DNA from 2 places in the Actinoplanes sp. NPDC051346 genome. Region 2 is predicted to be linked to the other one. Evidence: riboswitches for the same ligand, from Rfam matches in the RefSeq annotation. Region 2 holds a riboswitch; the other holds the start of a gene.
What was found. Region 2 has a riboswitch for ZMP and ZTP ahead of AB0M36_RS29415 (tetrahydrofolate dehydrogenase/cyclohydrolase catalytic domain-containing protein). Riboswitches for the same ligand answer to the same signal wherever they lie in the genome.
Positions count from the first base shown of each region.

Region 1: another riboswitch for ZMP and ZTP. It lies ahead of AB0M36_RS33910 (glycine hydroxymethyltransferase); the one in region 2 lies ahead of AB0M36_RS29415 (tetrahydrofolate dehydrogenase/cyclohydrolase catalytic domain-containing protein).

Region 1 is NZ_JBFBAJ010000019.1:109,046-123,661, reverse strand. Features, by position in the region: gene AB0M36_RS33915 (discoidin domain-containing protein) at 1-2,859, shown strand, start outside; ZMP/ZTP riboswitch at 2,882-2,974, shown strand; gene AB0M36_RS33910 (glycine hydroxymethyltransferase) at 2,994-4,418, shown strand; gene AB0M36_RS33905 (ATP-binding cassette domain-containing protein) at 4,459-5,244, opposite strand; gene AB0M36_RS33900 (ABC transporter permease) at 5,241-6,293, opposite strand; gene AB0M36_RS33895 (sugar ABC transporter substrate-binding protein) at 6,266-7,315, opposite strand; gene AB0M36_RS33890 (LacI family DNA-binding transcriptional regulator) at 7,455-8,432, shown strand; gene AB0M36_RS33885 (metallophosphoesterase) at 8,443-8,946, shown strand; gene AB0M36_RS33880 (hypothetical protein) at 8,952-9,080, opposite strand; gene AB0M36_RS33875 (hypothetical protein) at 9,527-10,195, opposite strand; gene AB0M36_RS33870 (glycosyl hydrolase) at 10,252-12,147, opposite strand; gene rhaI (L-rhamnose isomerase) at 12,203-13,369, opposite strand; gene AB0M36_RS33860 (L-rhamnose mutarotase) at 13,375-13,701, opposite strand; gene rhaS (rhamnose ABC transporter substrate-binding protein) at 13,705-14,616, opposite strand, start outside.
Region 2 is NZ_JBFBAJ010000013.1:243,352-257,967, forward strand. Features, by position in the region: gene AB0M36_RS29405 (hypothetical protein) at 1-1,780, shown strand, start outside; gene AB0M36_RS29410 (DUF1616 domain-containing protein) at 1,777-2,670, shown strand; ZMP/ZTP riboswitch at 2,729-2,810, shown strand; gene AB0M36_RS29415 (tetrahydrofolate dehydrogenase/cyclohydrolase catalytic domain-containing protein) at 2,826-3,710, shown strand; gene AB0M36_RS29420 (glycosyl hydrolase) at 3,780-4,865, opposite strand; gene AB0M36_RS29425 (polysaccharide deacetylase family protein) at 4,862-5,674, opposite strand; gene AB0M36_RS29430 (hypothetical protein) at 5,797-6,027, opposite strand; gene AB0M36_RS29435 (hypothetical protein) at 6,228-6,470, shown strand; gene AB0M36_RS29440 (hypothetical protein) at 6,537-7,187, shown strand; gene AB0M36_RS29445 (ROK family transcriptional regulator) at 7,250-8,449, opposite strand; gene AB0M36_RS29450 (substrate-binding domain-containing protein) at 8,580-9,611, shown strand; gene AB0M36_RS29455 (ABC transporter permease) at 9,617-10,588, shown strand; gene AB0M36_RS29460 (ATP-binding cassette domain-containing protein) at 10,585-11,328, shown strand; gene AB0M36_RS29465 (sugar phosphate isomerase/epimerase family protein) at 11,349-12,218, shown strand; gene AB0M36_RS29470 (nucleoside/nucleotide kinase family protein) at 12,215-12,904, shown strand; gene AB0M36_RS29475 (hypothetical protein) at 12,960-13,619, shown strand; gene AB0M36_RS29480 (DUF4166 domain-containing protein) at 13,616-14,287, shown strand; gene AB0M36_RS29485 (TetR/AcrR family transcriptional regulator) at 14,284-14,616, shown strand, end outside.

The sequences.
Region 1 (14,616 bases), on a different contig from region 2:
AATCCGGTGGCGGACATCTATCGGGACGCGCTGCACGTCCACACGCGGTGGGTCGAGGAGCAGTGGGATCCCGCGATCGGGGCCTACAAGGCGGCCGACTTCCGCTTCGCCGCTGTGCTGGGCAACGCGGTCCTGCTGGGCATGGAGGACTACGACTCCCGGCTCACCGGCGTCGACGCCGCGACACTGCGGTCCCGGACGGTCGCGACGATCAGGCGGTACGCCGCCTCCAACAAACTCGCCGGCGGCGCAGAGTGGGGGCGCCGCCTCTTCTGGGACTCCGCGTTCGAGCTCTACTTCGTGCTCGCCGCCCGCCTGTTGTGGACCGACCTCGATCCGGTGACCCAGGGCAACGTGCAGCGGATCGCCGAGGGGCAGGCCGCGTACGCGTACCAGCTCAACGCCGGGGATGATCCGCTCAGCGACGAGCGGACCCCGAACGGCACCGACGGCGGCTGGCGCGGCGACAGCAAGCTCGAGGAGATGGGCGTCTACGCCCAGGCCCTCGCGCCGGGCATGGCATGGACCGACGACGCCGCGTCCGCCGCGGCCTGGCGGGCGCGCTTCCGCTTCTGGGCCACCAACGCCAGCGCGCTGCCGGAGGCCGATCGCGCCAACCCGGCCGTCGTCGACGGCGAGCGGATCGACCGGCTCAGCAGCGCGCACAACCTCCACGACTCGTTCGTCGTGGAGAACAACGACTCCTTCAACCCGCACTACCAGGCCGAGCTGTGGCGGATGGCGGGCCGCGCGGCGATCCACTTCCTGGTCGCCGGCCGCGCGGTGCCCGAGGTGCTGACCCGCCAGCCCAACGGCGGGCAGCTCTGGCGCACCCTGCGGCTGCTGGCCAGCGACGCGGGCGAGCCGGTCATGCCGATGGCCGCGGACCGCTACCACCTGTACGGCCGCAACGTGCTCCCGCTCGCGTTCCTCGCCCAGGTCCACGGCGACCGCGACGCGGCCCGCGCCGAGGCGGACCTCGCCGAGCGCCTGATGCCCTATCTGCGCTTCGCGCCCGAGCACCGGCTGACGAAGTTCAGCGCCGAGGAGAAGGAGGAGCCCGAGGCCCGAGCCGAGCTGGCCATCGCGTACCTCTTCCACAAGCTGCGCGCCAAGCCCGTGCCGCCGGTCTCCCGGGAGCAGTTCTTCCGCCGCGCGGCAGGGACCCGCGACTTCGGCGGCGACGTCGGGCTCACCGCGCACCAGTCGGCGAGCGCCTTCGCCGCGGCGGTCACCAAGCCGGACTTCGTCAAGTTCCTCTGGCAGCCGAACCACGACAACTGGCTCGTCGACACGCGTGTTCCGGCGTTCCTGCCCGCCGACGTCACCCCGTCGAGCCACTGGACGAGGGCGTACAGCCGGGTCCGTGACGGGGTCGACGCGACCGCGACCGTCCTCGCCGTGAACGGCGGCTACGCGGGCTTCACCACGCTGCCGACCGGCACCGTCGTCTACGCCAGCACGGGCCTGCCCGGCGAGGGCGGCCTCAGCCTGTTCACCTTCGCCATGCCGGGCATCCCCGGGCTCGACGGTGCCCGCACCTTCACCTACGCGGGCGGCCGGGCCGAGCTGCCCGACCAGCTGATCGGCGACATCCCGTTCGCCGCGCGCCGGGCCCGGTACGTCCGCATGCTCGGCCGCGAGCCGGCCACCGCGGAGGGCTATTCCCTCTGGGGCTTCGCCGTCCTCGACGTGACTGGCGCCGACCTAGCCCAGGGCGCGATGCCGACCGCCTCCTCGGACGACCCCTGGAATCCGGCGCGCCACGCCACCGACGGCAATCCGAGCACCCGCTGGTCGGTCGCGCCCGAGGAGCGCGGCCGGGCCGACAGCTGGCTCGCCGTCGACCTCGGCTCGGCGGTCCGGGTCGCCGGCGCGCGCATCGCGTGGGACGCCGCCTATGGCAAGAGGTTCGTCATCCAGACCTCGACCGACGGTCGGACCTGGGAGGATGCGGCAGAGGTCCCGCAGACCCGCACGACGGCCCGCTGGGTCGGCATCGACGGGCGCGCCGGGATCGTGACCCACGGCGGCGACGGCCGGATCACGGTGACGGCGACCTCGGTCAGCGCACCGGCGCCGCTCCTCGAGGGGTATGCGGGCGGCCGCACGGATCTCGCCCGGCTCGCCGCCCGACCGATGCCCACCGCCGAGGGGCTCGCGGTCAGCGACGCGGACGGCCACCTGAGCGTCTTCAACCTCTCCGCGGAGCCCGTCCGCGACGTGACCGTGCGCCTGCCCGCGCAGCGCGGCCTCTTCCGGGGCGAGCAGGTGCTGACCAAGCGGGGACTCGAGTGGACGGCCAGCCTCGACGGGGGCACCGCCCGGGTGGAACCGCCCCGCTTCACTGTCGCCGGCGACCCGCCGCCGGGCACCCGGTTCACGGTCAGGGATTCCCAGCACGTCACGGTCACCGCTCCCGCTCAGCGTCGGGCGGTGGTCACGCTGCACCGCGGATCATGGGAAAAGACCGTACGCGTGCCCGCCGGCAAATCCCGCAGCGTGTCGGTGCCGGGCGCCCTCACGCCGACCGCCGACCTCGCCCGGGGCCGGACGACCTTCCCGACCTCGCCGCTGCCGGAGAACATGACCTCCCCGGACTTCGCCGTCGACGGCGACCCGGCGACGTCGTGGCGCCCGGGTGCCGCGGGGCGCATGGTGGTCGACCTCGGCGCGGTGATTCCCGTCGCGAAGGTCGCGCTCACCTGGACCCGCGGTCGGCGGCGACCGCACCGGCTGGAAGCCTCCACGGACGGCCGCAGGTACGGCCCGCTGGGCGCCCGCGCGCGCTATGTCGCGGTCGTGGTCGAGGGCTGGCGTCCCGGCGACGCGGAGCTGGCGAACCTCGCGGTCACGTAGTCGCGGGTCGCCGGTATGCTCGTCGGCGGGCCGTGACTGGCGCTGTGGAAGATGGATGACCATCGGGGAGCGGTCCCACCCACCGGGGTGACCGCCGCGCGCCTGGGCCTCTTCACCTGTGATAGGGAGGTCCGATGTCTGAGCTCAACGCCGAATCGACCGCTTTCCGCGCCGCGCTGGACGCTGTGCGCGCCGTCGAGCCCCGGATCGCCGACGCGATCGCCAAGGAGCTGAACGATCAGCGGGAGTCCCTCAAGCTGATCGCGTCCGAGAACTACGCGTCCCCCGCCGTGCTGCTCGCGATGGGCAACTGGCTCTCCGACAAGTACGCCGAGGGCACCATCGGCCGCCGCTTCTACGCCGGCTGCCAGAATGTCGACACCGTCGAGTCGGTCGCCGTCGAGCACGCCAAGGCGCTCTTCGGCGCGCCGTACGCGTATGTGCAGCCGCACTCCGGCATCGACGCCAACCTCGTCGCGTACTGGGCCGTGCTCGCCGACCGGGTCGAGGCGCCGGCGCTGGCCAAGGTGCAGAAGCGCAACGTCAACGACCTCACCGACGCCGAGTGGGCCGAGCTGCGCCAGGCGTTCGGCAACCAGCGCATGCTGGGCATGTCGCTCGACGCGGGCGGCCACCTCACCCACGGCTTCCGCCCCAACATCTCCGGCAAGATGTTCGACCAGCGCAGCTACGGCGTGGACCCGGCCACCGGCCAGATCGACTACGCCGCCCTGCGCGAGTCGGCGCGCGAGTTCAAGCCGCTGATCATCGTCGGCGGCTACTCGGCGTACCCGCGCAAGGTCAACTTCCGGATCATGCGCGAGATCGCCGAGGAGGTGGGCGCGACCTTCATGGTCGACATGGCGCACTTCGCGGGCCTGGTCGCGGGCAAGGTCTTCACCGGCGACTTCAACCCGATCGAGCACGCCCACATCGTCACCACGACGACCCACAAGAGCCTGCGCGGCCCGCGGGGCGGCGCGGTGTTCTGCCAGCCGGAGCTCGCCGACCAGGTCGACCGCGGCTGCCCGATGGTTCTCGGCGGCCCGCTCGGCCACGTCATGGCGGCCAAGGCGATCGCCTTCGCCGAGGCCCGGCGCCCGGAGTTCGCCGACTACGCCCAGCGCATCGTCGACAACAGCCAGGCGCTCGCCGAGGGCCTGATGAAGCGCGGCGCGACGGTGGTCAGCGGCGGCACCGACAACCACCTCGTGCTGGTCGACGTCGACAAGTACGGCCTGACCGGCCGCCAGGCCGAGCAGGCACTGCTGGACAGCGGCATCGTCACCAACCGCAACTCGATCCCGCAGGACCCGAACGGCGCCTGGTACACCTCGGGCATCCGCGTCGGCACCCCGGCCCTGACCACCCGCGGCCTCGGCACGGCGGAGATGGACCAGATCGCCGAGCTGATGCACGCGGTCCTGTCGCAGACGAAGGCCGGCGCCTCCAAGGCCAAGTTCGACCTGGACGCGGCCGTGGCCGACCGGATCAGCAAGCAGGCGACCGAGCTGCTCGCCGGTTTCCCGCTCTACCCGAGCGTCGACCTCGGCAACTGACAGCGGTGCGGAACGGGCCCGCTCGCGGGCCCGTTCCTCCTCAGGCCACCGGGGGTGGCGGCGGGGCGGCGCCGGTCATGATGGCGACCGCCTCCGACATGGAATGCGACTTCGGGGTGATCACCGTCGCCCGGCGGCCCAGGCGCTGGATGTGGATGCGGTCGGCCACCTCGAAGACGTGCGGCATGTTGTGGCTGATCAGGATCACCGGCAGGCCGCGGTCGCGGACGTCGCGGATCAGTTGGAGGACGCGGTTGCCCTCCTTGACGCCGAGCGCGGCGGTCGGCTCGTCGAGGATCACCACCTTGCTGCCGAAGGCCGCCGAGCGCGCGACCGCCACCGCCTGGCGCTGACCGCCGGAGAGCGACTCCACCGCCTGGCCGATGTTCTGCAGGGTGCCGATGCCGAGCTCCGACATGTGTCGGCGGGCCTCCGAGCGCATGTGTTTGCGGTCGAGCATCCGGAAGATCGTGCCGAGCGGGCCGCTGCGGCGCTCCTCGCGCCCGAGGAACAGGTTGTCGGCGATGTCGAGACCCGGCGCGACGGCCAGGGTCTGGTAAACGGTCTCGATGCCGGCCTCGCGCGCCTCCATCGGATTGCGGAAGTGGACGCGCTGCCCGTCAAGGTAGATCTCTCCGCTGTCCGGGATCAGCGCCCCGGACAACGCCTTGATCAGGCTCGACTTGCCGGCGCCGTTGTCGCCGATGACCGCGAGGATCTCGCCGGGGTAGAGCTCGAGGTCGCCGCTCTCGATGGCCGTGACCCGGCCGTATCGCTTGGTGAGCCCGCGCGCCTCGACAACAGGAGTGGGCTTGGAAGCGGTCACGTTTTCACCTTCCTGATCCACTGGTCGAGGGAGACGGCGACGAGCACCAGCAGGCCGATGGCGAAGCCCTGCCAGACCACCTCGACGCCCGCGAGCTGAAGGCCGTTGCGGAAAACGCCGACGATCAGGGCGCCGATGAGGGTGCCGAGCACGCCGCCCCGGCCGCCGAAGAGGCTCGTGCCGCCGAGCACGACGGCGGTGATGGAGTCGAGGTTGTAGTCCACGCCGACGTTGGGGCTGGCCGACGCCAACCGGCCGATGAGGATCCAGCCACCGATCGCGTAGAGCAGGCCGGCGACCGTGTAGACCGAGAACAGCACCCGGTTGGTGCGGATGCCCGCCAGCCGGGCCGCCTCGACGTCGTCGCCCGTGGCGTACACATGCTTGCCCCAGGCTGTGGAGCGCAAGGCGTAGAAGAAATAAGCGAAGAGCGCCAACATGATGATCGATCCGTACGTGAGCCGGAAGCCCCCGATCGGGATCGTGGTGCCCGTCCAGGTCATGATCGACGGCATGTCGGAGCCGCGGACCGTCTCGCTCCTGGAGACCACCGAGTTCAGCGAGAAGAGGATGGTCAGGGTGCCGAGCGTGACGATGAACGGTGGCAGCTTGAGCCGGGTCACCAGGAAGCCGTTCAGGGCGCCCATGGCCGTGCCGCAGGCGAAGCCGAGCAGCAGTGCCAGCGCTCCGGGCATGCCGAGGTCGGTGCAGAAGCTCGCCATCAGCACCGACGAGAAGACCGCGATGGCGCCGGCCGCCAGGTCGATCCCGGCGGTCAGGATCACCAGCGTCTGACCGAGGGCGAGCGTCGCGATGACGGTCACCTGGGCCAGCACCAGCGACAGGTTCGCGGCCGAGAAGAATCGGGTGTTGACCAGCGAGAAGGCGATGACGGCGACGATCAGGACGGCCAGCGGGCCGAGGACCGGGTTGCCGTGCAGGACGTGCTGGATGCGCAGGCCGAGCGAGTCGTGTCGGTTGACGTCGAAGTCGGGCGTGCTTTCGATAGCTGTTGCCATGGTCAGCCCCAACAGTTCTGCTTGCCCCACGCGGAGTCCTTGGCCTCCACGCCGGGCTGCGGGTCGTCGGTGATCAACTGGGTGCCGGTGTCGACGAAGTCCTTGCCGGCGGTCGCCTGGGGCTTGGTGCCGTCCCTGGCGAACGCGGTCACGGCCTCGACGCCCAGCGCCGCCATCTTCAGCGGGAACTGCATGGAGGTCGCGCCGATGACGCCCTTGGCGACGTTATCGACGCCGGGGCAGCCACCGTCGACGGAGACGATGGTGACGTCCTTGTCCTTGCCGGCGGCCTTCAGCGCCTGGTACGCCCCCGCCGCCGCGGGCTCGTTGATCGTGTAGACGAGGTTGATCGACGGGTCCTTCTGCAGCAGGTTCTCCATGGCCGTACGCCCGCCGTCCTCGGCGCCGTCGGTCACGTCGTGGCCGACGATCCGCGGGTCGCTCTCGTCGCCGATCCGGTTGGCGTCGCCGACCGCGATGCCGAAGCCGTCGAGGAATCCCTGGTCGCGCTTGACGTCGACGGACACCTGGTTGGCGTTGAGGTCCAGCATGGCGATCTTCGCCTGCTTGCCGTCGGCGTCGAACTTGGCCTTGGCCCACTGCCCGATGAGCTTGCCGGCCTGGTAGTTGTCGGTGGCGAAGGTGGCATCGACGGCGTCGGCCGGGTCGGTCGGCGTGTCGAGGGCGATGACGAGCATGCCCTGCTGCCTCGCCCTGTCGATGGACGGGACGATCGCCTTGGAGTCGTTCGGGGTGATGAGGAAGCCCTTGGCTCCGAACGACATGAGGTTCTCGATGGCCTGCACCTGGGCCTCGTTGTCGCCGTCCTGCTTGCCCGCGAACGACTGCAGTTCCACACCCTGCTGCCTCGCGGCCTCCCGCGCGCCGTCCTTCATCTTGACGAAGAAGGGGTTCGTGGCGGTCTTGGTGATGAGGCCGACGACCTGGTCACCCCCACCCGATCCGTCGCCGCAGGCCGCCGCGCCCAGCACCAGGGTCACGGCGGCCAGCGCGGGTGTGAGACGTCTCTTGATCAGCGGTGAGCCACGCATGTCTCCTCCTAATCGATTTAGCAGGAATAGAGAGACAACGTTGTCTTGCAGTAGACGTCTCAGGGCATCGACTGTCAACAATTGGTGCTCGGGCAGTTGCAGCCAGTGATCATCTGGGGGAGAGATGGGGCGGCCCACGATGAACGACGTCGCCCGCCGCGCGGGCGTCAGCCTCAAGACCGTGTCCCGCGTGGTGAACGGCGAGACCACGGTGGACCCGGCCCTGGCCACCCGCGTCCGCGCCGCCGTCGCCGAGCTCGGCTACCGCCCGAACCTGGGCGCGACCATGCTCCGCCGCAGCGACTGGCGGACCGGAACGATAGGCCTGCTGCTCACCGACGCCGGCGACCCGTTCTCGGCGATCCTGCACCGCGCGGTCGAGGACGAAGCCCACCCGCGCGGGGTGCACGTGATGACCGGCAGCCTGGACGAGAATCCGGACCGGGAACGGGAGCTTGCGACCGCCTTCGCGCGCCGGCACACCGACGGACTGATCCTGGCGCCGGCCGCCGCCGACCAGGGCTATCTCTCCCACGAACTGCACCCCGGGACCCCGGTGGTGTTCGTCGACCGCCCGGCCACCGGCTACCGGGCGGACACCGTCGTGGCCACGAACCGGTCCGGGGCCGCGTCCGCCACCCGCCACCTGATCGCCCACGGACACCGCCGGATAGCGTTCCTCGGCGCCGCCCCACGCATCGCCACCGCCCGTAGCCGCCGGCAGGGCTACCGCGACGCGATGCGCGAAGCCGGCTTGCCAACCTGCGAGGCCGTCGACCCGGGCCCCCGCTCGCCCGCCGTCACGACGGCCCTGCTGGCGCTCGCGGAGCCCCCGACCGCACTGCTCACCACGCACCATCGGATCACCGTCGGCGCGCTGCGAGCGCTGCGCCACGCGGGCCTGCACCGGCGGATCGCCCTCGTCGCCTTCGGCGACCTACCCCTCGCCGACCTGCTGGAACCGGCGATCACGGTGGTCGCCCAGGATCCGGCCGCGATGGGCCGGGCGGCGGCACGCGCCCTCTTCGAACGCCTGGACGGCCACGACGGCGAGCCCCGCGAAATCACCATCCCCACGACCCTGATCCCGCGCGGCTCGGGAGAGCTGACGGCCTAGGGTTAGCCGCATGCTGCTGGTCCTCACGACCGACACCCACCTCCCGAAGCGCGCCCGCGACCTCCCGGCCGAGCTGTGGGCCGCCATCGACGCCGCCGACGTGGTGGTCCACGCCGGCGACTGGGTGGACGAGGCCACACTGGACGCCTTCTCGGCGCGCGCGAAACGCCTGATCGCGTGCTACGGCAACAACGACGGCCCGGCGCTGCGCGCCCGCCTGCCGGAGATCGCCCGGGCCACCCTCGACGGCGTCCGCCTGGCCGTGATCCACGAGACCGGCGACGCCGACGGCCGGGAGCGCCGCTGCGCGGAAAACTTCCCGGACGTCGACGTCCTGGTCTTCGGCCACTCGCACATTCCCTGGGACACCACGGCCGAGAACGGCTTACGGCTGCTCAACCCGGGCAGTCCGACGGATCGCCGGCGCCAGCCCTACTGCACCTACATGACCGCCGAGATCGGTGAAGGCCACCTCGGCGAGGTGACTCTTCACCGACTTCCACCCCGAGCGTGATCGCCTCAGGGCACGACCCGGGTCTCCGGCCGCTCTCCGATCGGGCCGCCCGGCCCGAAGGTCAGGACCGTGGTGACCGGCGTCGAACCCATTTTGGTGCCGTCCGCGGCGTACGCGGTCACCGTCGCGGCCACGTCCGGGACGAGAGTGACGGTGCCCTTGCCGGACTTGTCGAGCGCGACGGCGATCGGCTTGTCCAGGGCACCGTGACCTGGGCTTCTTTCAGGGAATTCCGCCCTCGACCAGAGCGCTGGCCAACCAGCCGCGCAGGATCTGGAGGTCGAACGCGCGGCCGCCAAGCGCCTTGGTGAGCACGGCGTCATACTCGGCCGGATCCGTTCCGCTGCTGCCTTGGATGCCTCCGACCGAGACTCCGTGGTGGACCTGCCGTCCGGTTGCGTGACAGTGATCTGGGCGGTGAGCGGGCCCGCCGACGGCGGCAGCACCAGTTCCGCGATACCGCTGCCCGCCACGCCGGAGATCGGCGGGTTGAACCGAACCCGGCCCTCGTACTCGGCGCCGGCGCTGATCGACACCGTCGTGGCCGCGCTGGTGCTGGCGGCGGCGGGAGCGCGGCGGCTCAGGTCGGGGCGGAGCCATTGTCGACAAGGGTGAAGGTGGTGCCGGACGGAGCATCGCCGGGTTCCTGGGCGATCAGGTCGTCTTGCGGCGTCAGCAGCAGGAAGGCGTCCCCATTGCTGATCGTGTATGCCGGCTCATCCTTTTTCGCCGCGTCCTTCGCCGTGGCGACGGTGAACAGCTGGCCGTCGCGGCCGGCGTCGCAGGCGGCGGCGACCACCGTCAGGGGAGCGGAGCCGTTGTTCCGAATGCCCATACAGGACGGTTCGCCGCCGGTGCCGGCCTTGGCGGTTCGGATCAGGTGTTTGCCGTCCCGGGCCGGGACGAAGACGAACAGGCTGTACTCGGATGGGCCGTCGGTGGCGTTCATCCGCCCCTTGGTGTCGACGGCCAGCACGGATTCGAAGCTTCCCACCGGCGCGATGACGACCTGCCGCTTACCGCGCAGGATCGGACTGCCGGGAGCCGCCGGGGTGGCCGGCGGGGATTGCTGGGCAGACTCTGCGGTGGTGGCTCGGACGGCCGGGGACGGGGAGGGCCCTTCCACCGCGGCGGCGGTGGAAGGGCCCTCGGTGCCGCAGGCCGCGATGCCGAGGGTCAGGCTGGCCAGCGTGGCGGTGGCGACGGTGGTGCGAGCGCGGAGCATGATGTCCTCCCGGTTCGACAACACGTGTCCGCATCCCTGCCCCTGATCTTGTCGCGGGAAACGACTCCGGGGCGGTGGGATCAATCGAGAGTCACCGTGTCCAGGTAGATGGCCGCCTCCGTGTCGGTGCTGCCCAACGCGGGCGTGTAGGCGACTCCGATCTCCACGACCCGATGGAGGTCGGCAATGGTCGCCAGGTCGATCGTGAGTGTCGTGGGGGCGGCGCCGATCGGGGTCGCTCCGCCGTCATGCCAGGTTCTGGCCGATCCCGTACGGACGTACACCTTGGCCGTCATGGGCGCGTTGGCGGCATGCCGGACGGTGGCGGACAGCCGACGGTGGCCTCGCAGATCCCGGGCCTGGGCGTTGCTCAGGTTGGTCTCGCCGAGGGTGGTGTTCATGAATGCGAAGAGGTTGCGTTCTCCCGGAAGCTTCCAGTCGAGTGTGGACCACGGGGCGCCTTCGTGGATGCCGCCGGCCCAGCCGGCCGCGCCGAGTTCGAAGTCCTCCAGGATGCGGTCGGCGCCGAGATCGTCGACGTAGATCGCGGATCTCTCGTGGCTGCCGGGTGCCGGGGTGAAGGCCACCCCGACCTCCCGAACGTCGCCGAGGTCGGGCACCGCCGTGAGCGGCAGGGTCAGGTAGGTCACTCCGGTGCCGATGGCGGTGGCGCCGCCGTCGTGCCAGGTCTCCTCGGGCCCGGTGCGGACATAGAGCTTGGCGGTCATCGGTGCGGTGTAGGTGCCCCAGTCGGCGTGCCGGGCGGAGACTCTCAGCGTGGACCGGCCTCGGAGGTCGCGGGGGGCCTTCCGGTTCAGGAACGCCTCACCTCGGGACAGGTCGACGTCCGCCTTCAGGGAGTGGCTGCCGGTGGCCGCACCCTCCTCGACGGACCAGGGTCCGGCGGCGATGTTGACTCCGGTCCAGCCGGCTTCGGTCGCCTCGAAGTCCGTCGCCAGGGGCACGGTGGACATGTCGATCTCACCGTGGTTCACCACCCACGGGTGGTTCATCAGGCCGGTGGCGTTGAGGTTGCCCTCGGGTCCCAGGTCCTTGTTCCAGGCCAGGAAGTAGGCGGTCCGGGGGAACTTCGTGGCGATCGCGGTGATCCACCGCTGATAGTCGAACTGCCCCTTGTTGAGGCGATCCGGGTCGTTGTTCGGACCGATCTCGGTGAAAGCGAACGGCTTGCCGAGCGTGAGCAGCTCGGCGTATCCCCGCGTCGCACCGGGGTCGTCGAGATAGGCGTCCAAGCCGACGATGTCGGCATACTTGGCGCCGGGGTAGTAGTCGGTGTAGCCGCCGACGCCGTGGTTGGCCGAATAGACCCAGATCAGGTTGTCCAGTCCCTGACGGGACAGGTAGTCATAGGTCCGCCGCCACAGGTCGGTGAAGGCCGTCGGGTTCTGCTTGCCCCACCAGAACCAGTCGCCGTTCATCTCGTGGAAGGGCCGGAACAGCACCGGAACCCCGGCGTCGCGGAGCTCCCGGAGGCCGGCCGCCAGTTGGGGCAGATAGCTCTTGGAATGGCCGATCCAGTCGTGGTGCGCCGCGGTCCCCGGCTTCCAAAGATCGGCGAGCACGACCTTGTCCTTGAGGTCGTGGCCCGGAGTGCCGGGTGCGGGGAAGTGCGTGTTCACCGTGGCAAGTCCGCCGCCGCGCCAATGCCGGATCAAGGCCTTGTTGCAGGTGGAATCGAATTTCGCGATGGTCAGCTGGGACCAGTAGTCGCACCCGAGCAATCCCGGGTTCTGGCCGGTGACGCGCCGGATCCGCTGTGCACCGTCCAGGCTGTATTCGTCGCCGAAATGTCCGAAGCTCCCCGAGACGACCCTGTCCCGGGTGCCGTTGGGCAGATTGGTCAGGTAGCGCAACACGGCGCCTGCGGCGGACGGCGACGGTGGCGCGGCCTCGGCCGGCGCCGGTGCGGACAGCGCCGCGGGGATTACCCCCACAACGGTCAGAGCTGCGATCAACCATCGGTGGTGCCTGCGCATAGATATCCCCCGTTGTAGCTACGGAGGTGGAACTCTAGGCTCCCCAGCCGGCCTGCTCACCGCCGACCCGGTCGGCGGTGATCTTCTCCTGGTAGCCGCTGCGGCGATAAGCCCGCACCGGATCCGGGTCGAGTCCCTGGTCCGCGCGCACCTCTCCGAGCAGCGGCCGCACATCGGTGTTGTATGCGTCCATCAGGATCGCGTTCGCCTCCAGGACGTCTCCCTCGGCCTGGGCGGTGGTGAGGGCGGCGCGATCCACCAGCAGGGCCTTCGCAGTCGCCTCCTGAATGTTGAGAACAGACCGGATGATGGCCGGTACCTTCATCTCTATGTTGTGACATTGGTCCAGCATGAAGTTGATACCGTACGCGGGATGGAGCGCCCCGCCACGGACGATCTCGTACATGATCCGGAAGAGCTGGAACGGGTCGGCCGCGCCGGCCATCAGGTCGTCGTCGGCGTAGAAGCGGCTGTTGAAGTCGAAGGCGCCGAGCTTCCGCTGCCGCAGGAGGAACGCCACGATGAACTCGATGTTGGTGCCGGGGGCGTGGTGGCCCGTGTCGATGCAGACCGTCGCCTTGTCGCCCAGTTCGACACAGTGGGCGTACGACGTGCCCCAGTCGGGAATGTCGGTGGCGTAGAAGGCCGGCTCGAAGAGCTTGTACTCCAGCAGGATGCGCTGGTGCTCGCCGAGGCGGTCGTACGTTTCGCGCAGCGACTCGGCCAGGCGGTCCTGGCGGTTGCGCAGGTCGTCCTGCCCCGGGTAGTTGATGCCGTCGGAGAACCACAGCTTGAGGTCCCGCGATCCGGTCTGATCCATGACGGCGACGGCTTCGAGCAGGTGGTCGGTCGCCTTGCGGCGGATCCCGGCGTCCGGGTTGGTGACCGAGCCGAGCTTGTAGTCGTCGTCCTGGAAGACGTTGGTGTTGATGGCGCCGATGCCGACACCGAGCGAGGCCGCGTACTCGGCGAGGGCGCGGTAGTCGTCCACCTTGTCCCAGGGGATGTGCAGGGCGACCGTCGGCGTGATTCCCGTGAAACGGTGCACGGTGGCGGCGTCGGCGATCTTCTCCTCGGGACTGCGGGGGACGCCCGGCTGGGCGAAGACCTTGAACCGCGTGCCGGAGTTGCCGAAGGCCCACGACGGGGTCTCGATGCGCTGCGCGGCGAGCGCCCGCTTGACTGCGGCGAGGTCGGTCATTGGTGTCACTCTTCTTCCGGGGTTTCTGCGAGGTGGAAGACCTCGGTCAGCAGCGGGAAGCCGTCGCCGGGCGCGGTGCCCGCGAAGAACGGCGCCATCTCCGCCTGCCACCGGGTGTTGACCTCCAGCGCCGCCATCGCCGACTGGGAGGCCGCCAGGTCGTCCGCCTCGACGTAGCCGATCAGGAGGCCGTCGGTGCGCAGGAACAGGGAGTAGTTGCGCCAGCCGGTGGCCCGGAGTGCGTCCTGCATCTCGGGCCACACGGCCTCGTGGCGCTTCACGTACTCGCCGATCCGTTCCGGGCGGATCTGGAGTTGGAAGCAGTACCTCATTACTCAGAAGTTGAATTTGTCGATGTTTTCGGCGGTGAACTCGGTGGGCGGGCCGAGGACGATCTCGCCGTCCTTGCCGATGGTGTATTCGCCGAGCTTGCCGGCGGTGAACTTCTCGCCCTCCTTGCCGGTGATCTTTCCGGAGGCGAGTGAGGCGCCGGCGAAGGCGGCCAGGTATCCGATGTCGGCCGGGTTCCACAGCGCGAACTTCTTCACCGTGCCGTCCTTGACGTACTCCCGCATCTGGTTCGGCAGCCCCAGGCCGGTGATCGCCACCTTGCCCTTGTAGTTGGACGAGCTGACGTAGCGCGAGGCCGCGGCGATGCCCACGGTGGTGGGAGAGACGATCACCTTCAGATTCGGGTACGACTGCAGCAGGCCCTGCGCCTCCTGGAACGACTTCTGGTCGTCGTCGTTGCCGTACGCGGTCTTGACGAGCTTGAGCTTCGCGTACTCCGGCTTGGCCAGCTCTTTCTTCATGACCTCGATCCACGCGTTCTGGTTCGTGGCGTTCGGGGTGGCCGAGAGGACGGCGATCTCGCCCTCGCCGCCGGCCAGCTCGCTCGCCATCTTCACGAGGCTCTCGCCGATGCCCTGGGTGGTGGCCTGGTTGATGAACGCGTCGCGGCAGTCCTTGGAGGCGTCCGAGTCGAACGACACCACCTTGATGCCCGCCTGGCGGGCCTGGTTGAGCGACGGGCAGACCGCGTTGGGGTCGTTGGCCGCCACCACGATCACGTCCTGCTGCTGCTGGATCAGCGTGTTGATGTAGCTGACCTGGGAAGAGGCGCTCGCGTCGTTGGGGCCGACGAGCTTGTACTCGCCCTTCAGCTCGCCGACCGCCACCTTGCCGCCGCCGGTCTCCACGTCCGAGTACGGGTTGTTCAGCTGCTTGGGCAGATAGGCGATCTTCAG
Region 2 (14,616 bases):
GCTGGGCGTGCTCATGGTCGCCCTCGCGTACGCCGGCGGCCGGGTCAGCACCGGCAACGCGCAGTTCGCGTACTGGGTGGGTCAGGTCGTGGTCTTCACGCCGGTCGTGGTGCGGCTGCTCAGCCGCCGCATGGCCGGGGTGGCCGAGTCGTTCCTGCTGGTCATGGGGCTGGCGCTGCACCAGTACCTGCTGAAGTGGATGTACAGCCCGGACCAGTTCCGCTTCCCCGACGAGCTGCAGCACTGGCTCGCGTCGTCGATCATCGTCGAGTCCGGCGAGCTGTTCCAGCCGAACCCGGCCCTTCCGCCGGCGGTGCACTTCCCCGGCCTGGCGGAGATGGGCGCGGCGGTCACGTCGATGACGGGCCTGCCGGTGACCGCGGCCGGGGTCATCGTCGCCGGCATCGCGCACCTGGTCTTCGTCGCGGTGCTGTTCGCCGCGGTGCTGCGGGCGAGCAACTCCCCCGCCGTCGCCGGGGTCTGCTGCGCCACGTACGCGACCGCTTTGCACTATCTCTTCTTCAATTCGATGTTCCTCTACCAGACCGCCGCGCTGCCGTTCTTCATGCTGACCATCTGGGCGGTCCGGCGGTGGCGCGTCGAGGGCGGCCGGGAGTATGTGGCGCTGGCGGTGGGAGCCATCGCGCTGACCACGGTGAGCCACCACGTCACCGCCTTCGCGCTGGTGCTCACGCTGCTGCTGCTCGCCGCGGCGGAGCTGGTCGTGCAGCGGCCCCGGCGGTGGAGTGCCCTGATCATGCCGGCGGTGGCGGCGGCTCTCGTGGCCGCATGGATATTCACCGTGGCGCGGGACGTGCTCGGTTACCTCGAGGCGCCGATCGACCAGGTCCAGCAGACCATCTCGAACCTGCTCAGCGGCCGCGAGGAGGCCTCCTCCACCACGGCGGCGGTCAGCGTCGGGCAGCTCGTCGTGCAGGGCACCGGCCTGCTCGGACTCTTCGTGCTCTATCTGGCCCTGGTCCGCGACATGGTCCACCGGCACGACCGGGACTACTGGCGCTGGGCGGCCGTCGTCGGCGGCGCCATCTTCTTCGCCGGCAACGGCGTGCGCTTCCTCGGGCAGAACGGCCCCGAGATCGCCGGGCGGCTCTCCACCTTCACCTACGTGCCGATCTCCATTCTGGCGGCGATCGCCCTGGTTCGCGGCGTGCAGCTCATCCCGGCGAAGGACGCCGAGGGACACCGGTGGCGAGCCGCGGCGCCGGCGATCGACGTCGTCGCCCCGGGCGGGTGGAACCTCTACAGCCGGGTCGCCGCCGGCTCCGCGATGATCACCCTGCTGATGATCGGCGCCCGGGCGGGCGGCTGGCCGCCGTTGCAGTCGATCCTGCCGGGCCCGTACCTGGCCGGCGGCTTCGAACGGTCCGTCGACGCGTACGGGGTGGACGCCGCGGACTGGCAGCGACGGACCCTGGGCAGGGGCAACCGGGTCGGCGGCGACGTGACGTCGGTGTCGCTGGCCTCCACCTACGGCCGCCAGGACCCGGTGCGCGAGGTCGGTCCGCTCTACTACGCCGACGAGTGGGGCCTGGCGCAGGAGCAGCTCGTCGCCGGCCTGTACCTGCAGTACCTGGTCGTGGACCGGCGGCTGTCGGAGCAGCTGCCGGAGGGCGAGGCCTACTTCGAGAACGACCCGAACGCGGGCTCCATCACCCGGCCGCTGAGCACGACGCAGATCTCCAAGTTCGACTCGCTGCGGGAGGTCGACCGGCTCTACGACAACGGCACCGTTCGCGTCTATCGCATGGGGGCCTCGTGAACCCGATGCTCACCCGGATCCTGGCGGTGCTGACCGTGGCCGCCGGCGCCGCCGTGCTCGCCGGGCCCGCGCCGCTGGCCGTCGCCGGCGGGCTGCTGCTCGGCTTCGCCCTGCCCGGCATGGCCCTGACCGGCGCGTTGTTCACCGGCCGCATGCTCACGTCGGTCGAGCGCACCCTGCTCGCCCCGGCGCTCAGCCTGGGCGTGCTGATCGTCGCCGGGCTGGGGATCCACCTGACGGGCGCCGACCTGGACCGGCCGGCGTGGACCGTCGCCACGGCGGGCGTCACGCTGGTGGCCCTGCTCGTCGCCGCGCTGCGGCCGCGTCGTGCCGCCGTCGCACCGCAACCCGTTGAGGAGGAGGTCGCGGTCGCCGAGGCGACACCGGCCCCGCGACTCTCCGCCCGGGACGCGGAGGCGGTCGCCGAGGCACACACGATCGTCATGTCGGTGGCGCCGTCCGAGCCCGTGAGCGAGGTGACCGCGACCGAGAAGGCTCAGCGCTACCGCCTGGCGCGGCAGCTGCTGCCGTTGGCCCTGGTCCTCGCGATCCTCGCGGGCGCGAGCTGGCTGTCCTTCGGCACCTCCCGGGCGTTGTTCGACACACCGGTGACGGCACTGTCCGCCGCGCCGTCCGGGCCGGTGGACTCGCAGGGCAACCGGGTCGTGGCGGTGTCGGTGCGCGGGCTGCTCGACGCGGACGCCCCGTACACGCTGACGGTGGCCGGGGCGACCGGCACGCCGCCGACGCGCCGGATCATCGCGGTGAGCGCCGACGGGACCTGGTCCGAGAACCTCACCATGCCGGGCGACCAGCGGATGACCGTGAGCCTCTTCCGGGCCGGTGACACCACGGCCTACCGGACGCTGTTCATCAGCGCGGTCGCCTAGGCGGAGCGCACCCCGGGGTGACACGTTCCGGGGCGCTCTCCGGGGCACGGCATACTTGTCCGCGTCACGCGACTGGCGGCATCGAGGATGGACCACCATCGGGGAGCTCGTCGTGGGCGCCGTCCGCCTGGGTGCCCACGGTCTGGGAGACGCGCATGTCCGAAACCCCTCCGGCGCCGGCTCACGAGGCACGGCTGCTGCCCGGCAAGCCCGTCGCCGACGCCGTCCTGGCCGACGTGGCACAGCGGGTGGCCAAGCTCCGCGAGGGCGGCGTGCAGCCCTCGCTGGCCACCATCCTCATCGGTGACGACGACGCCAGCGCCGGCTACATCCGGATCAAGCAGCGCCAGGCCGCCGAACTCGGCTTCGTCAGCCCGCACGAGCATCTGCCGGCCAGCGCCACCCAGGACGAGCTGCACCGGGTGATCGATCGGCTGAACGCCGACCGGTCGGTGCACGCCCTGCTGATCCAGTACCCGCCGCCGGCCCACATCGACTACGACACCGCGCTGATGACCGTGGACCCCGACAAGGACGTCGACGGCATGCACCCGCTCAACCTGGGCCGGCTGTCCGTCGGGCTGCCCGGGCCGCGGCCGTGCACCCCGGCCGGCATCGAGGCGCTGCTGGCCCACTACGAGATCCCGGTGGCCGGGCGCGAGGTGGTCATCCTGGGTCGCGGCGCCACGATCGGCCGGCCGCTGGCCATGCTGCTGTCGCAGAAGCGCCCGACCGCCAACGCCGCCGTGACCGTGGTGCACACCGGAGTGCCGGACTGGCAGCGCTACACCCGACGCGCCGACGTCCTCGTCGCCGCCGCGGGCGTGCCCGGCATCATCCAGCCCGAGCACGTGCGCCCCGGCGCGACCGTCATCGGTGCGGGCGTGCGCTACGAGGGCCGCCGGCTGCTGCCGGACGTGGCGGAGGAGGTCGCCGAGGTGGCCGGCGCGCTCACCCCGCGGGTCGGCGGCGTCGGCCCGACGACCGTGGCGATGCTGTTCCGCAACGCGATCGAGGCCGCGGAGAAGGCCAGCCGATGAGCACCGCCGGTCCCGGGGGTCGCCGCGAACCGCGTGAGACATCGCGTGGCGGGCCGCCGGGGCCGGCCGTCAGCCGCTGAAGCGGGCGCTCTTCGCCATCGCCACGTACGCCGCGAGCGACGCCGCGTCGGTGTCGACGCGCCACTTCTCCGCGTACCCGGGGTGGGTGTCGGTGTCGAACCACACGACGCCGCCCACCGCCGGGTGCGCCTCCACCCACTGGGCGAGGAGCGTGATCCAGTCCGCCTTGGTGCGCCCGCCCCGGTCCACGGAGCCCACCTCGGTGATCATGATGGGCTTGCGGGCGGCGTACGAGCGGTAGATGGGCCCGAACAGCTTGTCGGGCGCCTCGCGGTGCAGGTTGTAACCCGAGACGCCGACCCAGTCGACGTACTTGTCGCCCGGGTACAACGCCGCGAAGGTGTTCCAGTCGGCCGCCGGCGACGAGTTCCAGTTGAGGCTCCACACCCACGAGACGTTGGTGGCGCCCTGCTCGGCGAAGATGCCGTGGATCCGGCGCCACGACTGGATGTAGCCGGCCGGGTCCTTGCCGTTGCGCGAGGGCGACCAGGCGTACCAGTCGCCGTTCATCTCCCAGCCCCAGCGCAGCAGCACCGGCCGACCCAGGCTCTTGAGCCGTCGGGCGGTGCGGGCGATCAGCTCGTCGCTGGCGCCGGAGGTGATGTCGGCGAGCTTGGTGCCCCGCCAGGAGATCATCGGGAAGGCCTGCGCGGGCAGGCCCGCGATCGAGGTGGGCAGCAGGTCGGCCCAGTCGTAGAAGACGTGCGCGATCCGCTCGTCGCGGCCGAGCTGCTCGCGGCGCAGCGTCTGCGCCTGCGCCGTGGTCCGATCGGACAGGGAGAGGTACGCGCCGAGCATGGCCTTGCCCGGCCGGAACGGCACGGTGCCGCCGCCCTTCGCCACCACCGCTGGTGGGGCGGCGCTCGCCGACGGCTTCGGGCCCGAGGACCGCCCGGGCGAGGTGGTCGCCTCGGCCGCGGTGTCCTTCGAGCGCAACTGCAGCGCGCCGAGGGTGGACGCGGGCACCGCCACGAGGGCACCGAGGCCGAGCATGGTGCGGCGGCTCAGCGCCCGGCCCGGTGCGCGGCGGGTGCCACGGTGGGCGGGGGTGGCGTCGCGGTGGGAGGGGCTCATGTCAGGTTCCGTCCCGCGGCGCGGGCGAGCCGACGGACCACCCGCCAGCCCGGCTGGGCCAGCTGCTTGAGTCGCGGCACCAGCGGCGAGCCGCCGCCCGCGACCAGGGCCACCAGGTCGGCGCCGGTCATGTCCGGGGTGGGCTGCAGGCGGGGTACGGCGAACCGCCGCTCGCCCGGCGTGTGCAGGCGCCGGCCCACCTCGGTGGCGTTGTCGTGTCCCGCCGCCAGCACCGCGGCGCGCACCTTCGCGCCGTTGTAGCCGTGCGGGTAGGCGAAGCTGCGCACCCGCTGGCCGATGCGCTGTTCCAGTTCGTCCTTGCTGCGCGTCGTCTCCTCGCGCAGGACGTCGGCGGGCAGCACGTCGAGGGGGTGGTGGATCAGGCTGTGGTTGCCGATCTCGATGCCGGCGTCGGCGACCTCGGCCAGTTCGTCCCAGGTCAGCAGCTTGCCGAAGTCGGGCGACCAGCGGCCCAGCCAGTCGGCGTAGGCGCCGAGGTGGCCGACCGAGGCGTAGAGCGTGGCGCCCGCGCCGGCCTCGGCGAGCATCGGCACGGCCTGGGTGAGGAAGTCGCGGTAGCCGTCGTCGAAGGTCACCGCGAGCAGCTTGTCGGTGCATCCCTGCTCGAGCAGGTCGAGGGCCTCGGTGAGCCCGACGAGCCGGTAGCCGGCGGCGGTGAGCGCGGCCAGCTGTTCGGCGAGCCGCTTCGGCGGCACCGCGAGGTCGCGCATCGGACCGGCGACCGCGGACACGGAGTGATACATCAACGCCGGCATGGTCTCCCATGCCGACGGCGCCGTGACGGTCACCGTATTTCCCTCCCACAGGCTTCCGGACATGACCATTATCGGTCTGCGACCCGGCGAGCTTTGTGGTTTGGACAACTCTTCCGCAGGGTGCGGCGGCGCACATCCGCGCCGCTCAGGCCACGTTACGGGGCAGTTTCAGCGGTGTCCAGCACGACTGCGGCGACGACCGCAGCCATATCGGCGACGGTCATTCGCACTGTTCCGCCCCGGGTCGCCAGGCCCCGGTCCGCCCCGTATGCGACGACGCCCGCGTGCTCCAGTTCGTCCGCGAGCAGGGCGAGGCGCCGTTCGATCCGGGCGGCGAGGTGGTCGGCGAGGTCTTCGTACCGGGCGGCGGGGATCTGCACGGTCATGGGGTCACCTTTCGCCGATGGCGGGGTGTCGCCGCCGGAGAGCGGCCACCTGTCCCACGGTAGGCCTCACGCGTACGGAATGCGGCATTTTAGGGTTTTCGACCCTACCCGCGACGCCTGCGCCCTCTGCCGAAAGTCATAGAGTTGATCCGGCTCTGGAGGGAAGCGCGCGCACCCACCGTGACGGCAGGGTGGTCACCATGACCTCAGACCGCGCGCGTCGGCTCGTCGAGTCCGCCTGCGGGGCGGGACTCCTGCTCGGCATCACGGCCCTGCCGACCGCCTGGCGCACCCTCGACGGCGAGGTGACGGCAATCCTCGTCGGCATGCTCGCCGCCCTCACCGCCGCGACCTACGCGTTACACGCAGTGACATTCGACTGCCTCAGACTGACTGCTCAGCGGCGGAAGGGCAACTTTTCTTATACCCAGCGTAGGGAATGAACCGTCGGAGGATCTGGCCCGTATCCGGGGATGCACCGTCCTTCGACACCCCCGGGAGTGACCAGGATGTTCCGACTCATCCAGCTCCAGTCTCAGCAGGGCGTTCCGCGCATCGGCGTGGATCCCGATGGCTACGGCAGTGAGCGGGCCGCCCTTGCCCGTTACCGAGAGACACCGGCGATGTTCTCCGGTGTGGGGCGCTTCGACGAGTCGGGACGGCTCGCCGAGATCATCATGGACACCACCTGCGGGGCCGCCGCCGGATGCCGGCGGCCCGCGGCCGTCGTGCACGCCGACACCTTCCAGCGGCTGTGCGACACCTGCGCCTTCGGGCTGGCGGTGCTCACCCTGCCCGAGCTGGCACTGCGGCTCGGCGTCGCGGTACGCCCGGCGCCGGTGCTGGCCCCGTCCGGCCGGCACGCCGCGCCGGAGGAGGGCTGCCCGGCGGGTACCCGGATCGCGCGGGAGTTCGCCACCCACATCGGCGATCCGGTGTGGCGCATGGAGCTCTGCGCTGAGCTGGCCCGCACGCCGGGCGCGATCAACGGCCTGCTGATCGGCGTGGGCGCGCTGAGCCACCGCGACGTGCTCGACCACTACCCGTCGCTGTGCGCGCTCGGGACGCAGCTCCCGACGACCATCCACGCCGACCTCGTGCGGGCCACCGCCCGGCCGCTGTCTCCGGCGGGCGTGACCGCCCTGCGGCTCGGGCTGTGACCCGCACGGGCGCGGTCCGCCCTCCCGCCTGATCGTGACCCCGGCGCCCACGGCCCGGGTCGTCAGACCCGGCTGATCAGGGCACCCACCCGGTCCGGCGCGAAGATGCCGTCGGCCAGGAGCAGGGCCAGGCCCACCAGTCCGGAGCGGGTGTCCAGCTTGGTCGCCACGATCTGCAGGTTGCGCGTCGCCAGCGGCAGCGACCGTCGGTAGACCATCTCCCGAATGCCGGCGAACAGCTGCTCCTCGATGCGGGCGAGCTGACCACCGATCACGATGACCCGTGGGTTGAACAGGCTGACGGAGTCGGCGATGGCGTGCCCGATGATGCGCCCGGCCCGGCGGGCGAGCCGCACGGCCGTGAGATCGCCGGTGCGGATCAGCGTGACCGCGTCGTCGACCGAAGCGACGTCGCGTCCGGCCTCGCGCAGGTCGCGGACCAGGGCCCAGCCGCCCGCGTACGCCTCGACGCAGCCGGTGTTGCCGCAGCGGCAGAGCGGCTCGCTCTCGGCGTCGTCGACGGCGACCTGGATGTGCCCGATGTCGCCCGCCGCGCCGTCGGCGCCCCGGTAGACCTCTCCCCCGATGATCATTCCGGCACCGACGCCCGTGCCGGCCTTGAGCATCAGCAACTGGCGGACCTCGGGATAAATGCTGCGGTGCTCGCCGAACGCCATCGCGTTGACGTCCTTGTCGACCAGGACCGGGCAGTCGTAGCGGCCGGCGAACCAGCCCGGGATGTCGTAGCGGTCCCAGCCGTTCATGATCGGCGGGCTGACCACCTGGCCGCTGTCGAAGTCGACCGGGCCGGGCACGTCGATGCCGATGCCGTGCACGTCGTCGGCGGACCGGCCGGCGGCGGCGAGCAGGGCGGCGAACATCTCCTCCGCCGCGCCGAGCACCGCTTGCGGGCCGGTGGCGACGTCGACGACCCGTTCCCGCTCGGCGCTGACCTCGCCGCGCAGGTTGCACAGCGCCGTACGCATCCCGGTGGCGCCGATGTCCGCGACGAGCAGCACGCCTCGCTCGTGGTGGAACGTGAACCGGCTGGCCGGGCGCCCACCGGTCGGCGAGCCCTCGCCGCCGGGGATCACCAGTTGGGCCGCGAGCAGGGCGTCGAGCCGCTGGTTGACCGTCGAGCGCGACAGCCCGGTCTGCTGCATGACGTCGGCGCGGGTGAGGCTGGGCTGGGCGCGGAAGAGGGCGAGGACCTCGCCGAGGCCGGCGGCGGAGACCCCGGGGGTCGGGGGGCTGATGCTCACGCCGCGATCCTATTACGTCTAGGCACTATGCAAAAGACTCCACTCTTTTGCTTGACAGAAGTTATAAGTCAAGCATCTAATCAACGAAACTTCATCGACACGTATCGACTGGCATACGGAAGGACCCCCCATGCCCCACTCCGCGCCATACCGGGCGATCGCGGCGACCGCGACCGCTACCGCTCTCGTCCTGCTCACCGCCTGCTCCTCTGACTCGGGCTCGGGCTCGACTGCCGGCGGCCAGGCCAAGATCGCCGCCGTGATCAAGGGCCTCGACAACCCGTTCTTCCAGTCCATGGAGCAGGGCATCAAGGACCAGGGCGCCACCGCCGGAATCACTCCGACGGTCCAGGCCGCCAACTCCATCACCGACACCGCCGGCCAGGCCGACCGGCTCACGGCGTTGGCGGGGCAGGACTTCAGCTGCTACATCGTCAACCCGATCACCGGGACCAACCTGGTGCAGGGCCTCGCCCAGCTCGCCGCGCAGAAGAAGACCATCGTCAACATCGACAGCCCCGTTGACGCCTCGGCCGCGAAGGCCGCCAGCGCCACCCCGGCCACCTACATCGGCACCAACAACGAGTCCGCCGGTGAGAAGGCCGGCGCGCACATGGCGACCCTCGTGCCCGCGAACGCCAAGGTGGCCGCGATCGGCGGCATCGCCGGCGACGTGACCAGCGGCGCCCGCGTGGACGGCTTCACCAAGGCCGTCAGCGGCAAGCTGCAACTCGTCCAGACCGTCGCCGCCAACTGGGAACGCCAGGAGGCGTTGACCCAGGCCACCAACGTCATGCAGGCCCACAGCGACCTGGCCGGCTTCTTCGTCGCCAACGACGACATGGGGCTCGGCGTCGCCCAGGCGGTCGCCAACGCCGGCAAGACCGGCAAGGTCCACATCATCAGCGTGGACGGCAACAAGGACGCGCTCACGGCGGTCAAGAGCGGCGGGATCGACGCGGTCGTCGCGCAGTACCCGTACGCGATCGGTCTGATGGGCATGGAGGCCTGCCAGGCGGCCGCGGCCGGCAAGACCCTGCCCGCCAGCGTCGAAGCGCCCGTCGAGCTGGTCACCAAGGAGAACGCCGACAAGGCGCTCGCCAGCACGCCGAAGCCGTTCGGCGACTACGAGGACCCGTTCAAGGCCCTGATCGGCGGATGACGACCATGACAACCGCAGCCGTCGCCGCGCGCGACACCGAACCCTGGACCCACCGGTTCAAGGACATCGGCTTCTGGGCCGAGTGGGCCGCCCTGGTCGGCCTCATCGCCCTGGTGATCCTGTTCCAGATCCTCAACCCGACGTTCCTGTCCAGCGGCAACGTCCGATCGATGCTGATCGCCTCCGCCATCCTGGTCGTCCTCGCGGTGGGCCAGACGTTCGTGGTCGCCACCGGCGGCATCGACCTGTCGGTGGCGTCGATGATGACGCTGGCCGCCGTCGTCTTCGGCGCGACCTATGCGAGCTGGGGCCTGGCCGGGGCGCTGCTCGCCGCGCTCGCCACCGGGCTGCTCACCGGGCTGCTCAACGGCTTCATCATCGCCCGAGGAAAGATCACCGACTTCATCGTGACCCTCGGCATGCTCTCCGCCGCCTCCGGCGCCGCCCTGGTGCTCGCGGACGGCAGGCCGGTGACCATCATCGACACCTTCCTGCTGCGCCTGTCCACCGGCGGCCTGGGCATGATCGGCTGGAGCGTCGTCATCGCCGCCGTCATCGCCGTGATCGCGCACACCCTGCTGTTCCACACCCGCTTCGGCACCCACGTGCTGGCCACCGGCGGGTCGGCCGAGGCGGCCACCGCCACCGGCATCAGCACGGCCCGCGTCAAGATCGCCGTGTACGCCATCTCCGGGCTGCTCGCCGGCCTGGGCGCGATCCTGCTGATCGCCCGCGTCGGCGCGGCCGAGCCCGCCTCCAACACCTCGTTCCTGCTCAACTCGGTGGCCGCGGTGGTTCTGGGCGGCGTCAGCCTGCTCGGCGGCCGCGCCACGATCACCGGCCCGGTGATCGGCGCCCTGCTGCTGACGGCCCTGACCAACGGCCTGACCCTGCTCGGCGTCTCGCAGTTCTACCAACCGCTCGCCGTCGGCGTCGTCGTGGTGCTGGCCGCCCTGCTCACGAGGTTCCAGAAATGACCCCACTGCTCTCCACCGACGGCGTGTCCCTCTCCTTCGGCAGCGTGCGTGCCCTCGTGGACGTCTCGCTCACCCTGCGACCCGGCGAGATCACCGCCCTGGTCGGCGACAACGGCGCCGGCAAGTCCACCCTCGTGCGGTGCGTCGCCGGCATCCACCGCCCCGACGCGGGCACGATCTCCCTCGACGGCAAGGAACTGCACTTCAAGTCCCCCGAGGACGCGCGGGAGGCCGGCATCGAGACCGTGCACCAGAACCTCGCCCTGGTCGAGGACCTGACCGTGTGGCAGAACCTGTTCCTCAACCGCGAGATGGTGCACCGGCTCGGGCCGCTGGCCGTGCTCGACCGCCGGGGCATGCAGCGCGAGGCCCAGCGCATGGTGTCCACCCTCGCCGTGAACGTGCCCGCCGTCCGCAGCCGGGTCCGCCGCCTCTCCGGCGGCCAGCGCCAGGCCGTGGCCATCTGCCGCGCCGCCGGCTTCGAGTCCCGACTGGTGATCATGGACGAGCCCACCGCCGCGCTCGGCGTCCAGGAGACCGCCCGGGTCGAGGGCCTCATCCGCAAGCTGCGCGACGACGGCCACGCCGTGCTGCTGATCAGCCACAACTTCGTCCAGGTCATGGCGCTCAGCGACCAGGTCTGGGTGATGCGCGCCGGGCGCTGCGTCGGCGGGCGCCGCACGGCGGACACCACCGGCGAGGAGATCGTCGCCCTCATCACCGGCGCCAAGAGCGCCTGACCCCGCGAAGGACACCCCCGATGCAGCTGCGCAATCCCCTCGGCGTGCACGCCCTGGTCTGGGCCGGCGACACCTCGCCCGCCTCCGTCGCGTACGCGATCAGCCAGACCGCCCGCACCGGCTTCGACCTGCTCGAATTCTCCCTGCACGACTCCCTCAACCTCGACGTGCCGGCCACCCGCTCGCTGCTGCGCGACAACGGCCTGTCGGTGGCCTGCTCGCGCGGGCTGGCCTTCGACGCCGACGTCTCCAGCACCGACGCGGCGGTGGTCGACCGCGGCGCGAAACTGCTCCACGACTCGCTGGTGATCACCCACGAACTGGGCGGCACCCACTTCACCGGCGCCCTCTACAGCGCGCTCGGCAAGTACGGCGCGCCGCTCACCGAGGCGGGCCGGGCCAACGTGGTCCGGGTGCTGCGCGACCTGGCCGCCGAGGCCGCCACCCGGGACATGACCCTCGGGCTGGAGGTCTGCAACCGCTACGAGACCAACGTGATCAACACCGCCCGCGACGCCCTGCGGCTCGCCGACGACGTCGGGGCGGACAACGTGCTCGTGCATCTGGACACTTACCACATGAACATCGAGGAGGACGACCTCGTCCGGCCGGTGCTCGAGGTCGGCGACCGGCTCGGGTACGTCCACATCGGCGAGAACCACCGCGGCTACCTCGGCTCGGGCCACCTCGACTTCACCTCCTTCTTCCACGCCCTGGCCGACATCGGCTACACCGGCCCGATCACGTTCGAGTCGTTCTCGTCCGCGGTGGTGGCCCGGGGCCTCTCCAACGACCTGGCCATCTGGCGCAACCTGTGGAACGACGGCGAGGACCTGGCCCGGCACGCCCACGGCTTCATGGCCCACCACCTCACGGCCCGGCCCGCATGACCGCACCCGGCGCGCCCACCACCTTTGACGAGTTGGTGCGGCGCGCCCGCGCGCTGGTCCACGACGGGCGGCGGGCCATCCTCGGCATCGTCGGCGAGCCGGGCGGCGGCAAGACCACCCTCGCGGAGGAGCTCGTGGCGGCAATCGCCGCCGAGGGCCCCCCGGGCTGGGTCGCGCACGTGCCGATGGACGGCTTCCACCTGGCCGACCTGGAGCTGGAGCGCCTCGGCAGCCGCGACCGCAAGGGCGCCCCGGACACCTTCGACGCCCTCGGCTACGCGGCGCTGCTGCGCCGGCTGCGCGAGGACACCGACGACGTCGTGTACGCCCCGGGCTTCGAACGCGTCATCGAGCAGCCGATCGCGGGCGCCATCGCGGTGCACCGCGAAGCCCGCCTCATCGTCTCGGAGGGCAATTACCTGCTCGTCGAGGACGAACGGTGGTCGCGGGTCCGGCCGCTGTGCGACGAGATCTGGTATGCCGACCTCGACCGCGCCACCCGCCTCGACCGGCTGATCGCCCGGCACCGGCGCTTCGGCAAGGACGAGTCGTCGGCGATCGCCTGGGCGACCGGCACCGACGACCGCAACGCGGCTGTGATCGCGGCCACCCGCGACCGCGCCGACCTCATCGTCCCGGCGCCGTTGATCCACGCAATCGGCACTCCGCCGCCCCCGGGGACTTGAGCGATCGCTCAACATGCCCTAGGTTTGAGCAGTCGCTCAAATCCAGGGGGAGCATGTGGCGCGGATCTACGTCGAGACGCTCATCGCCGCGCCGTTGGACCGGCTCTGGGCGGCGACCCAGGACCACCGGCAGCACACCCGGTGGGACGCCCGCTTCGGTCGCATCGACCCGGTGCCGGGCAGCGCACCCGCCGCGTTCAGCTACGCCACGGCCGTGCTGCCCGGCGTCGAGATCGCCGGCTATGGCGTGCACAGTGGCGAGCGGCGACGCCCCGGCGGAGACGCCACGTCGGCGCTGCGGTTCGGCTCCGCCGACCCGCGCTCCCCGATCGAAGAGGGTTCGGGCTACTGGCGTTACGTTCCGGTCCCCGGCGGCGTGCGCTTCCTGACCGGGTACGCCTACCGCACCCGCTGGGGCCGCACCGGCAGACTCGTCGATCTCGTTTTCGGCCCGGCGTTCGGGTGGGCCACGGCCTGGTCGTTCGACCGCCTCCGGCTGTGGCTCGACCACGGCGTGTCCCCGGAACGGGCCCGCACGCACGGCATAGCGGAGGTCCTGTCGCGGGCCGCGCTCGTCACCGCCGCCGTCGCGCTGGACGGGCGGCCGTGGGTCGTCGTGGTGGCGGCGGGCCTGGCTTTCGGCGTACCCCCGCATCCGCACACACCCGCGGCACGACGGTGCCGGCGGCGACCCCGAAAGGACGACCAGCGATGACCTCGGTCTTCGAATCCGCCCTGCGCGAGGACTTCGGCCGGCTGCACCCACGACTGCGGCGGCGGTTCGGCGTCGACGGCGAGACGGACCAGGGCTGCGTCGGCACCGGTGTGATGAACCGCGTCTGGCGCGGAGCGGCGTTCACCGCGCCGTTCCTGCACGTCGGCACGCTGCGGCACGTCCTGTTCCCGGAGACCGGGACCGACGTGCCGTTCACCATCGAGAACTACGCCTACCGCGACACCTATGACCGCCCGACGCTCACGTTCGTGCGCACCTTCCAGGTCCGCTCGCACCGACGCCGGCGCTTCGACGCGACGATGGTCTACCACCCCGAGCGGGACGTGATCATCGACTACCTCGGCACCACCCAGCACGTGGCGGTCGACCTGGACGTGTCGGTCGACAGCGCCGGCGGCCTGCGCATCCGCAGCGGCCCGCAGACCTTCCGCGGCGGCTTCGGCTGCCCGGCCGCGCTGACCGGCGACGCCGAGGTGCACGAGTGGTTCGACGACAAGGCCGAGCGGTTCCGCATCCAGGTGACCGTCACGAACCGCCGCTTCGGGCCCCTGTTCGGCTACTACGGCAGCTTCACGGCCAACTACATCCGCGCCGGCGCACCGGTGCCCGCGGCCGTCCGCCCGCTGCGGGAGAATCCGCGCGGATGACCGGCACCCGCGCCAAACTCATCACCGGCACCCTCGCCGCGATCCGCGAGCACGGCATCGCCGGCGTCTCCGCCCGGTCCATCGCCGCGGCCGCCGGCGTCAACCAGGCCCTGATCTTCTATCACTACGGCACCGTCGACGAGCTCCTCGCCGCCGCCTGCCATGCCTCGGCCATAGCCTGCGTCGAGCTCTACCGCGACCGGTTCGCCGGCGTGCGCACCCTGCGCGAACTCCTCGACGTCGGCCGCGAGCTCCACGAACGGGAGAAGACCGACGGCAACGTGACCGTCCTGGCCCAGCTCATGGCCGGCGCCCAGAACGACAAGAAG